DNA from 2 places in the Streptomyces sp. CRN 30 genome. Region 2 is predicted to be linked to the other one. Evidence: riboswitches for the same ligand, from Rfam matches in the RefSeq annotation. Region 2 holds a riboswitch; the other holds the start of a gene.
What was found. Region 2 has a riboswitch for glycine ahead of gcvT (glycine cleavage system aminomethyltransferase GcvT). Riboswitches for the same ligand answer to the same signal wherever they lie in the genome.
Positions count from the first base shown of each region.

Region 1: it holds a riboswitch for glycine, as region 2 does, so the genes downstream of both, gcvT (glycine cleavage system aminomethyltransferase GcvT) here and gcvT (glycine cleavage system aminomethyltransferase GcvT) in region 2, are expected to answer to the same signal.

Region 1 is NZ_JAVRHI010000459.1:32,388-38,227, forward strand. It holds gene UW392_RS52090 (L-serine ammonia-lyase) at 1-126, opposite strand, end outside; gene glyA (serine hydroxymethyltransferase) at 236-1,498, opposite strand; gene gcvH (glycine cleavage system protein GcvH) at 1,509-1,886, opposite strand; gene gcvT (glycine cleavage system aminomethyltransferase GcvT) at 1,938-3,077, opposite strand; glycine riboswitch at 3,239-3,333, opposite strand; gene UW392_RS52110 (AAA family ATPase) at 3,513-4,190, shown strand; gene UW392_RS52115 (enhanced serine sensitivity protein SseB) at 4,393-5,184, shown strand; gene UW392_RS52120 (enhanced serine sensitivity protein SseB C-terminal domain-containing protein) at 5,367-5,840, shown strand, end outside.
Region 2 is NZ_JAVRHI010000215.1:18,263-24,102, forward strand. It holds gene UW392_RS23045 (ABC transporter permease) at 1-318, opposite strand, end outside; gene UW392_RS23050 (enhanced serine sensitivity protein SseB C-terminal domain-containing protein) at 803-1,594, opposite strand; gene UW392_RS23055 (enhanced serine sensitivity protein SseB) at 1,855-2,631, opposite strand; gene UW392_RS23060 (AAA family ATPase) at 2,699-3,385, opposite strand; glycine riboswitch at 3,606-3,717, shown strand; gene gcvT (glycine cleavage system aminomethyltransferase GcvT) at 3,875-4,993, shown strand; gene gcvH (glycine cleavage system protein GcvH) at 5,144-5,521, shown strand; gene glyA (serine hydroxymethyltransferase) at 5,539-5,840, shown strand, end outside.

The sequences.
Region 1 (5,840 bases), on a different contig from region 2:
GGAGTCCAGCAGTTCCTCGTTGCGCAGGCGGCGCGCGAAGATGCGGGCCGCGCGCATCGGGCCGACCGTGTGCGAGCTCGACGGGCCGATGCCGATCGAGAACAGGTCGAAGACCGAGATGGCCACGGGGACTCCTCAGGAAAAAAGGGAGGGCGGTGCGGGTCCGGTCGCCGGGCCCGTCCGCTTGCACGGACGGGCCCGGCGCTCCGGTGGGGTCAGGAGATCCGGTGGGGCGTTACTGCGCCGGCCCCGGGTACAGCGGGTGCCGGCCGGCCAGGGCCGCGACCCTCGCCCTGAGCGCCTCCGCGTCGTACGACGGCTTCAGCGCCTCGGCGATCACGTCCGCGACCTCGGTGAAGTCCTCGGCCGTGAAGCCGCGGGTCGCCAGGGCCGGCGTGCCGATGCGCAGACCGGAGGTCACCATCGGCGGCCGCGGGTCGTCGGGGACGGCGTTGCGGTTGACCGTGATGCCGACCTCGTGGAGGCGGTCCTCGGCCTGCTGGCCGTCCAGTTCCGAGTCGCGCAGGTCGACCAGGACCAGGTGGACGTCGGTGCCGCCGGTGAGGACGGAGACGCCCGCCGCCGCGGTGTCCTCCCGGACCAGGCGCTCGGCCAGGAGCCGGGCACCGTCCAGGGTACGACGCTGGCGCTCGGCGAACTCCTCGCTCGCCGCGACCTTGAAGGCGACGGCCTTGGCGGCGATCACGTGCTCCAGCGGTCCACCCTGCTGACCTGGGAAGACAGCAGAGTTGATCTTCTTGGCCAGGTCGGCCGTGGAGAGGATCACACCGCCGCGGGGGCCGCCCAGCGTCTTGTGCGTGGTGGTCGTCACGACGTGCGCGTGCGGGACGGGGCTGGGGTGCAGCCCCGCCGCGACCAGACCGGCGAAGTGCGCCATGTCGACCATCAGGTACGCGCCGACCTCGTCCGCGACCCGGCGGAACGCGGCGAAGTCCAGCTGCCGCGGGTAGGCGGACCAGCCGGCCACGATCAGCTTCGGGCGGCGCTCCTTGGCCAGCCGTTCGACCTCGGCCATGTCGACCCGGCCGTCCTCGCCGACGTGGTAGGCGACCACGTCGTAGAGCCGGCCGGAGAAGTTGATCTTCATGCCGTGGGTCAGATGGCCGCCGTGGGCGAGGTCCAGACCCATGATGGTGTCGCCGGGCTTGAGCAGCGCGGCCATCGCCGCCGCGTTGGCCTGCGCGCCGGAGTGCGGCTGCACATTGGCGTGCTCGGCGCCGAACAGCGCCTTCACCCGCTCGACCGCGAGCCGCTCGACGACGTCGACGTGCTCGCAGCCGCCGTAGTAGCGGCGGCCCGGGTAGCCCTCGGCGTACTTGTTGGTGAGGACCGAACCCTGCGCCTCCATGACCGCGACCGGCGCGAAGTTCTCGGAGGCGATCATCTCCAGCGTGGACTGCTGGCGGTGCAGCTCGGCGTCGACGGCGGCGGCGACCTCGGGGTCCAGCTGGTGCAGGGGGGTGTTCAGGAGGGTCATCGGGGGACCCTCAGCCGGCCGCGTACGCGGTGTACTCGTCGGCGCCGAGCAGGTCGGCGGGCTCTTCGGCGACGCGTACCTTGAACAGCCAGCCGCCCTCGAAGGGCTCCGAGTTCACCAGCGAGGGGTCGTCGACGACGGTGTCGTTGATCTCGGTGACCTCACCGGAGACGGGGGAGTACAGGTCGGAGACGGACTTGGTGGACTCCAGTTCGCCACAGGTCTCGCCCGCGGCGACGGTGGCGCCGACCTCGGGGAGCTGGACGAAGACGACGTCGCCGAGGGCGTTCGCGGCGTGCTCGGTGATGCCGACCGTCGAGACGCCGTCCTCGGCGGCCGACAGCCACTCGTGCTCCTTGCTGTAGCGGAGCTGCTGGGGGTTGGTCATGGCTGGATTCTCCTGTATGCGGTGGGACAGCGGCTAATGGGGGAGTAAGGGCTACTTCTGGCGCTTGTAGAACGGCAGCGCCACAACCTCGTACGGCTCGTGGCTGCCCCGGATGTCCACGCCGACGCCGGCGGTGCCCGGGGCCGCGTGCGCCGCGTCGACGTACGCCATCGCGACCGGCCGGCCCAGTGTGGGGGAGGGGGCACCGGAGGTGACCTCGCCGATCACCTGGCCGCCGGCGACGACCGCGTACCCGGCGCGCGGGACCCGGCGGCCCTCGGCGAGCAGGCCGACCAGGACGCGCGGCGGGTTCTCCGCGGCGCGCGAGGCGGCCTCGGACAGCGCCGCCCGGCCCACGAAGTCGCCGTCCTTCTCGAACTTCACCACCCGGCCGAGCCCGGCGTCGAACGGCGTGAGCGCGGTCGTCAGCTCGTGACCGTACAGCGGCATGCCCGCCTCAAGGCGGAGCGTGTCCCGGCAGGACAGGCCGCACGGCACCAGGCCGGCGGACGCGCCCGCCTCGGTCAGCGCCTGCCACAGCTTCTCCGCGTCGGCCGGGTCGACGAACAGCTCGAAGCCGTCCTCGCCGGTGTACCCGGTGCGCGCGATCAGCGCGGGGACCCCGGCGACGGTGCCGGGCAGACCCGCGTAGTACTTCAGGCCGTCCAGGTCGGCGTCGGTGAGGCCCGCCAGGATGCCCGGGGACTCGGGGCCCTGCACGGCGAGGAGCGCGTAGGCGTCCCGGTCGTCGCGGACCTCGGCGTCGAAGCCGTCCGCCCGCTCGGTGAGCGCGTCCAGCACGACCTGCGCGTTGGAGGCGTTGGCGACGACCAGGTACGTCTCCTCGGCCAGCCGGTAGACGATCAGGTCGTCCAGGATGCCGCCGTCCGCGCGGCAGATCATGGTGTAGCGGGCGCGGCCCGGCTTCACGGTGCCGATGTTGCCGACCAGCGCGAAGTCCAGCAGGGCGGCGGCCTCCGGACCGGTGACCGTGATCTCGCCCATGTGGGAGAGGTCGAAGAGCCCGGCCCGGGTGCGTACGGCGAGGTGCTCGTCGCGCTCGGAGCCGTAGCGCAGGGGCATGTCCCAGCCGGCGAAGTCGGTCATCGTCGCGCCCAGCGCGCGGTGCACGGCGTCGAGCGCGGTACGGCGGCCGGGACCGGCGGGGGAACTGGCGGGGGAACTGCTCATCGGTCGTCTCCCAGGAACAGGACGGCACGGGCGAGGGAAGTCCCTCCCCATCTGTCATCGGTACCTGAGAGGTTCGCCGAGACCGCGCGCGGAAACCGGACGTGGTCAGGACTTGCACCTTGGGTGGGGCCGTCCGGGGACGGCCCGCTTTTCAGATGTGCCTCGCCCGCGCGGTGACGGGGCCTGAGAGATTCAAGGGAGGAACTTGCTCCTTCGGCGCCCCGGCGACGGCCGGGGACTCTCCCGCGCGGATTCAAACGGCCGGTATGCAGTTGGCGCCGCCACACTAGCACCGCCCCCGCCACCCGCCCGGGGTCCGTCTTGTGACCGGCTTGTGGCACGAAGTGAACGAAATCGCGAGACCGCCGCATTACCTTCTCTTTACACTCGACGGGGAGGGCACCTCGTGGACCGCCCCAGGGGAGGACGATCACGGTGAACAGGACCAGGGCGTACGCCATGACCTCGGCGGCCTCCGGACTCGCTCTGCCCGAGCAGTCCGCGGCCCCGGCCCGACAGGCGTGTGCCGCGCGGCCCGCACCCGTCGTCCGCGATCTGCGGGACCGGGCCGGCCGCAGCCCGCACGCGCTGCTCTTCGGCCCGGCGGACCTCGTCGCGGTCACCGGACTGCCCGGCAGCGGCAAGTCCACGCTGATGCGGCGGACCGTGCGCGGCACGCGCGTCGACTCCCAGGACACCAGGGACCGCTGGGAGCGGCGTATGCCCCGCTCCCTGCCGTACGCGGTCTACCGTCCCCTGGTGCGCCTCGCCCACTACGCCGGGCTGCGCCGCGCCCTGCGCTCCGGCGAGGGCGTCGTCGTCCACGACTGCGGCACCCAGACCTGGGTCCGCCGCTGGCTGGCCCGCGAGGCCCGGCGCCGCGGCGGTACCCTGCACCTGCTGCTCCTCGACGTCACCGCCGAGCAGGCCCTCGAAGGCCAGCGCGAGCGCGGCCGAGGCGTCTCCCGGTACGCGTTCCTGCGCCACCGCTCCGCCACCACCCGGCTGCTGCGCTCGGCGGCGAAGGGCGATCTGCCGCCCGGCTGCGCCTCCGCCGTCCTGCTGGACCGGGCGGCGGCCGACACCCTGCGCCGGATCGGCTTCACCGGCTGACGCCCGCCCGCTGCTTCCGCCAGCAGCCTTCCGCCAGCAGTCTTCCGGCCGCAGCCTTCCGGTCGCAGTCTTCCGGTCGCAGTCTTCCGCCCGCAGCCTTTCGCCCGCTGCTTTCCGTCCGTCGCTTCCCGGCGGCGCTTACCGGCGGCGCAGGGGTTAGCCTTTTCAGCCACACCAGCGGTTCCACACAGGCGGTAGGCAGATGGACTTCCCGGCGGGCTTCTCCGCTGACTTCCCGGCGCAGGCGCAGCCCCATCCGCACGGCGGATGGCCCGGCAACGAACTGGAGGAGGTGCTGTCGGCCTCCCTGAACGTGCCGGGCGCCGGCGGCCGGATCGTCGAGGTGCTCGGCCGCAGCTTCGTCTGGGTGCCCCTGCCGGCCGGCGGCGGCCCGCGCAGCGGCCCCCTGGACCTGCCGACCCTGGAGATCGAGGGCCAGGCGTACGTACCGGTGTTCAGCTCCGAGGAGCAGTTCCGCCGGGTCGTCGGCGCCCACATGTCGTTCACCGTCGCCCCGGCCGTGGAGTTCGCCCGCGGGCTGCCGCCGCACGTCGGTATCGCCGTCAACCCGGACGGGGTCGTCGGCATCCCGCTGCCGCCGCCGGCCGTGGCCGCGCTCTGCCGGGCCGGCCGCACCCCGCTGGACGGCCCCGCGGCCGGCGGCCGGGTCCGCCTCTACGAACCCGACTGGCAGGACGACCCGGTGGACTTCCTCGCGGCGGCCTCGGAGGAGTTCGCCGCGACCGGTGTCGTCCGCACCGCCCGCCGCTGCCTGGCCGCCATCGAGACGGCCGACCCGGTGATGTTCGTCGGCGTCGAACTCTCCCACTGGGAGGGCGACGCGCGGGCCCTCCCGCTGGAGGCCCTGGGCCGCGCCCTCGGCCGCGTCCCCACCGGATGGCCCGTCAACCTGGTCCTCCTGGAAGCGGCCCAGGACCCGGTCTGCGACTGGATGCGGAACCAGGTACGCCCCTTCTACCAAGGGAACTTCTGAACGCCGCCCGGGAGGAGCGTCCCTGAAGAAGGGGCGCGGGGCTGTATCGATGGGCGGCTCCGCCGCGTGGGCGCGACCGGCCACGGACGACCTTCACCCGCGAAAGGTCCCGCATCCCACCCCGTCAGGCGGGCCGTAAGCTAGACCCACTGTCAAGGCGTTGCGCGAAGGGGCGATACGAAGTGAGCGCTGGTACCGCCGCAGCCGGACACGTGGAGCACACGCTGCGCCAGGTCACACCCGGGCGCTACGACGCCTACGAGGCACTGCTGCGCGCCCTCGCGGCCCCCTCCTCGGGCCAGGTCTGGATGCTGCTGTGGCACGGCCAGGCCGGCTCGCCGGACGCCCAGTACGGACACATGGAGGTCGAGGGCCACGGCTACGCGCCCTGCGTCACCTCCGCCCAGGAGCTGTCCGCCAGCGGCTGGAACCGGTCCTACGAGGTCGTCGACGGCCTGGAGGTCGCCCGCGCCCTCTTCCCCGACCGCTACGGACTCTGGCTGAACCCGCACGCCCCGGGCGGCGGCGTCGGCATCCCCTGGCTCGACCTGCGCCGCATCGCCACCGGCCTGGACCGGCAGCCCGCCGGGCCGCTCCGGCTCTCCGAACCGGCCATCGAGATCCCGCAGTTCTACGCCCTGCTCACGCAGAACGCC
Region 2 (5,840 bases):
CTCCACTCCGAGCGGGTGCTCCCAGCTCATGCCGCCGAAGCCGCCCAGCGGAAGCGTGGTGTTGGGGTCGATGAGGTCCTGGTGGAACTCGTTCGGGTCGAGGCCCAGCAGTGCCTGGAGCGGACGGGAGAGGGCGGCGATGACGATGAGCAGCACGACAACGATGCCACCCGCCATCGCCAGCTTGTCGCGCTTGAAGCGGGTCCAGGCGATCTGCCCGAGGGACCGGCCCTCGATCTTCTTGGCCTCGACGCCCGCCAGGACGGCCTCGGGCTGGGCCTCGGCCTGCGATCCCGTGGTCTCGATCGGTGCCGTCACAAGTGCCTTGCCCCTTCTCGCCGGTGGTTCACCGGCTTACGCACGCCGCTGTACGGCCTGATTCGCTGTGTTGCCGCGCAGGGTCCTGGATGACACCCCGTGATGAAGGGGTGCGCCTGCGCAGTCGATGTCTCCCCCGAGACTCGCGCCGGGGCTCGAAGGACCCCACGCATGATTGTGGCGAGTCTTCAACGCCGTCACGATCACCCGCCAGACGTGACGGAGAAAGTATGCACAACCGTGATGCCTTTCGAGGTGTTCCGTTATCCGGACGCCGTTCAACGGGGGTCGGACACGGGGCACTTGGGGCGCAAGGGGGCGCGGCGGTCATTTACCCGCGTAGATGCGGACATCGCATGACCAAAGCACCCCCACTCTTGTGGAGGCGTTGTGGAGGCGTGTCGAAGAGTGAGAAAGCGTCAGGTGCGTACGCCGGACGAACCCGGTCGTCCCGGTCGTCCCGGTCGTACGGACCGCGGACGGATCAGTACCCGCCCGGGTAGCCGTACCCCCCGCCGGCCGGGGCCTGGGCGGGGGCCGCGTGGGCCTCACGGTCGTAGAACGGGCGGGCGTTGGCGCGCAGCCACATCGCCACCGGGTCGTCACCGTCGGACATCGCGACGGTCGAGACGGGCAGCCCGTCCGGCACGGCGCCGATGGACTGCTGCATCATCGCCCGCACGGAGTCCACCGCGGCCGGCGAGGTGTCGTACACGTCGAGCCCGATGGCCAGGTACGGCGCGCCGAGCGCGGGCTGCACCCAGGCCCGGCGCAGCGAGCGGACCGCCATGGTGCGGTGGGCGTTCTGCGTGAGCAGGGCGTAGAACTGCGGGATCTGGATGCCGGGCTCGGAGAGCCGGAGCGGGCCCGAGGGCTGGCGGTCCAGGCCGGTGGCGATGCGGCGCAGGTCGAGCCAGGGGATGCCGACGCCGCCGCCCGGCGCGTGCGGGTTCAGCCACAGGCCGTAGTGGTCGGGGTAGAGGGTGCGGGCGACGTCGAGGCCGTCGACCACCTCGTAGGAGCGGTTCCAGCCGCTGGCGGACAGCTCCTGGGCGGAGGTGACGCAGGGCGCGTAGCCGTATCCGTCCACCTCCATGTTCCCGTACTGGGCGTCCGGGGAGCCGGCCTGCCCGTGCCAGAGCAGCATCCAGACCTGGCCGGAGGCGGGGGCCGCGAGGGCGCGCAGGAGCGCCTCATAGGCGTCGTAACGCCCGGGCGTCACCTGGCGCAGCATGTGCTCGACCTGCCCGGCCGCGGCCGTGCCCGACGCGCTCACCCTCTACCGCCCCTTCGCCACACCATCACGTCAAAATCGAACCGGACCCGGTCGCGGTGACGCGTCCGGCGCTCCGCCGGGCCCGCCGACCTCCCGGCCGAGCCATTCTGCAACGCCCGGGAACGGTCCCGGGCTCCCCGGCTCCGGCGCACGGCCTCGTCCCACCGGGCCATGGAACCAGGGTAATCGTCCCTTCCGACAGCGACTTGACGCACGCCGCGGGAGGTGTCCGCCCACCGGCGTGCGGCCGTCGGCGAGGTTCAGTACCCCTGCTGGTAGAAGGGCCGCACCCGCTCGCGCAGCCAGTCGACCACCGGGTCCTGCGCCACGTCGAGGAAGATCATGTTCACCGGGTACCGCACCGCGGCCCGGCCCATCGCGCGGCCCACCGCGTCGAGCGGGACGGCATGGTCCGTGTCCCAGGGGGCCAGTTCGACACCGATGAACATCACCGGATCGGCGGTCTCGATCGCGGCCAGACAGCGGCGGGCGGAGAGCACCACGCCGGTCGCCGCGAACTCGGCCGAGGCCGCGGCGAGGAAGTCCACCGGTTCGTCCTGCCAGTCCGGCTCGAACAGGCGCACCCGCGCCCCGCCCGCGTCGCCGTCCAGCTCGGTCCGCCCGGCCCGGCACAGCTCGGCCACCGCGGCCGGCGGCAGCGGTACGGCGACCACGCCGTCCGGGTTCACCACGAGGCCGGCCTGCGGCGGCAGTCCGCGGGCGAACTCCACGGCGGGCGCGACCGTGAACGACATGTGGGTGCCGACCACCTGCCGGAACTGCTGCTCCGAGCTGAAGACCGGCACGTACACCTGTCCCTCCAGCTGCAGCGTGGGCAGGTCGAGGGGGCCGCTGTCGGGGCCGCCGCCCTCCGGCAGCGGGATCCACAGGAAGCTGCGGGCGAGGACCTCGACGATCCGGCCGCCGGCGCCCGGCCGGCCGAGCGACGCCGAGAGCACCTCCTCCAGTTCGTTGCCGGGCCATCCGCCGTGGCCCTGGGGGTGCGCCTGTGCCGGGAAGTCCGCCGGGAAGTCCATCTGCCGCCTACCGCCTGCTCGTACCGCGTACCGCTGCTGAGGGTCAAAACCCTAATGGCCGTGGCGCTCAGATCGTGAAGTCGATCCGCGTCAGCACCTCCGCCGCCTCCCGGTCCAGCACCACCGCGGAGCCGCAGCCCTCCGGCAGGCGCCCCTGCTCCACCGTGCGCAGCAGCCGGGACGTCGCCGCGAGGTGGCGGGCGAAGGCGTAGCGGGAGACCCCGCGTCCGCGCTCCCGCTGGCCGTCGCGGGCCTGGCCGGGCGAGACGTCGAGGAGCAGCAGGTGCAGCGTGCCGCCCCGGCGGCGGGCCTCCCGGGCGAGCCAGCCGCGCACCCAGGCCTGGGTGCCGCAGTCGTGCACGACGACGCCGCTGCCGGAGCGCAGGGCCCGGTGCAGGCCCGCGTAGTGGGCGAGCCGTACCAGCGGCCGGTAGACGGCGTACGGCAGTAATCCGGCCAGCCGGGCGTCGAAGCGGTCACGGGTGTCCTGGGAGTCGATGCGCGGGCCCCGCACCGCGCGCCGCATGAGGGTCGACTTGCCGCTGCCGGGGAGGCCCGTGACGACGACGAGGTCGTGGGTGCCGAAGGAGAGGTCGTGGGGGCTGCGGCCCGAGCGTTCCCTCAGGTCGCGGACGACCACCTGGGGGTACGGGCCGCGCGCGGCCCGGGCCCGGCCGGCCGGCTGCTCGGGCAGCGCCAGGCCGGAGGTCGTGGCGCACGCCGTGGTCCTGTTCACCGTGATCGTCCTCCCCATGGGTATGGCGACCCATCCCCGTCGAGTGTAAAGAGAAGGTAATGCCCGGTGTTTCCTTTTCCGTTTCTGTCCTGCCACAGCCCTGCTACAGGACGCTGTGACGCGTGGCGGATCCTGTCCAGAGGCTGTGCGGATTCCACTTTCCGGCCCGGCGGGGACCCCTCTGCCGCGGCGCGCCGATGCGTGCAATGATGTGCCCGCCAACTGCATACCGGCCGCTTGAATCCGCGCGGGAGAGTTCCCGGTCAGCCGCTGTCCGCCGCTGCCACCGGGGCGCCGAAGGAGCAAGTCCCTCCCTTGAATCTCTCAGGCCCAGTTACCGCGCGGGCGAGGCACATCTGAAAAGCGAGCCGCTCCGCGGTGGCTCCACCCAAGGTGCAAGCCGCCGACCGTGACCGACAGCCGTCGGGAGGTCGGGGCGAACCTCTCAGGTTTCGATGACAGATGGGGAGGAACGACCTCGCCCGTCATGCCCTTGGAGCACCCCCGATGAGCAGCAGCCCCCTCCGCCGTACCGCGCTCGATGCCGTGCATCGCGCGCTCGGCGCCACGATGACCGACTTCGCCGGCTGGGACATGCCCCTGCGGTACGGCTCCGAGCGCGACGAGCACCTCGCCGTGCGCACCCGGGCCGGTCTGTTCGACCTCTCGCACATGGGTGAGATCACGGTGACCGGCCCGGGGGCCGCCGCCCTGCTGGACCACGCGCTGGTCGGCGCCATCGGTGCCGTGAGGACCGGCCGGGCCCGCTACACCATGATCTGCCGCGAGGACGGCGGCATCCTCGACGACCTGATCGTCTACCGGCTGGACGAGACCGAGTTCATGGTCGTCGCCAACGCCTCCAACGCGCAGGTCGTGCTGGACGCGCTCACCGAGCGGTCCGCGGGCTTCGACGCCGAGGTGCGCGACGACCGCGACGCGTACGCGCTCCTCGCCGTGCAGGGCCCGGAGTCCCCGGGGATCCTGGCCTCCCTGACCGACGCCGACCTGGACGGCCTGAAGTACTACGCGGGCCTGCCCGGCACCGTCGCGGGCGTCCCCGCGCTGATCGCCCGCACCGGGTACACCGGCGAGGACGGCTTCGAGCTGTTCGTCGCTCCCGCCGACGCGGAGAAGCTGTGGCAGGCGCTCACCGACGCGGGCGCCGCCGCGGGCCTCACCCCCTGCGGCCTGTCCTGCCGGGACACGCTGCGCCTGGAGGCGGGCATGCCGCTGTACGGGCACGAGCTGTCCACCGCGCTCACCCCGTTCGACGCGGGACTCGGGCGGGTCGTGAAGTTCGGCAAGGAGGGTGACTTCGTGGGGCGCGCCGCCCTCGAGGAGGCCGCCGCCCGGGCCGAGCAGAACCCGCCGCGGGTGCTCGTCGGCCTGGTCGCCGAGGGCCGCCGGGTCCCGCGCGCCGGGTACGCGGTCGTCGCGGACGGCGCCGTGATCGGCGAGGTCACCTCCGGGGCGCCGTCCCCCACCCTCGGCCGGCCGATCGCCATGGCGTACGTGGACGCCGCGCACGCCGCGCCCGGCACACCGGGGGTCGGTGTCGACATCCGGGGCACCCACGAACCGTACGAGGTCGTGGCGCTGCCGTTCTACCGTCGCCAGAAGTAGCCGGACCGTCGGTGCGGCCACCGGGCCGCACCGACAGTGGCGCGCACCGCACGTGACGTATGTGACACCGCGCACGTTTTCCCTGCTCACGAGCGTTTTCAGCAGTCCCCCATTCCGCATCACTCCCCCGCGTACAGGAGAATTCCAGCCATGAGCAACCCCCAGCAGCTTCGCTACAGCAAGGAGCACGAGTGGCTGTCGGACGCCGAGGACGGCGTCTCGACGATCGGCATCACCGAGTTCGCGGCCAACGCGCTCGGTGACGTCGTCTACGCCCAGCTCCCGGAGGTGGGCTCCACGGTGACCGCGGGCGAGACCTGCGGCGAACTGGAGTCCACCAAGTCCGTCAGCGATCTCTACGCCCCGGTCACCGGTGAGGTCACCGAGATCAACGACGACGTGGTCGGCGACCCGTCGCTGGTGAACTCCGCCCCCTTCGAGGGCGGCTGGCTGTTCAAGGTACGCGTCACGGAGGAGCCGAAGGACCTGCTCTCCGCCGACGAGTACGCCGCATTCTCCGCCGGCTGAGAGGTCGTTTCCGACACATGTCGCTTCTGAACACGCCCCTGCACGAACTGGACCCGGACGTCGCCGCCGCCGTCGACGCCGAGCTGCGCCGCCAGCAGTCCACCCTGGAGATGATCGCCTCGGAGAACTTCGCTCCGGTGGCCGTCATGGAGGCCCAGGGCTCGGTGCTGACCAACAAGTACGCCGAGGGCTACCCGGGCCGCCGCTACTACGGCGGCTGCGAGCACGTCGACGTCGCCGAGCAGATCGCCATCGACCGGGTCAAGGAGCTGTTCGGCGCCGAGTACGCCAACGTGCAGCCCCACTCCGGTGCCTCCGC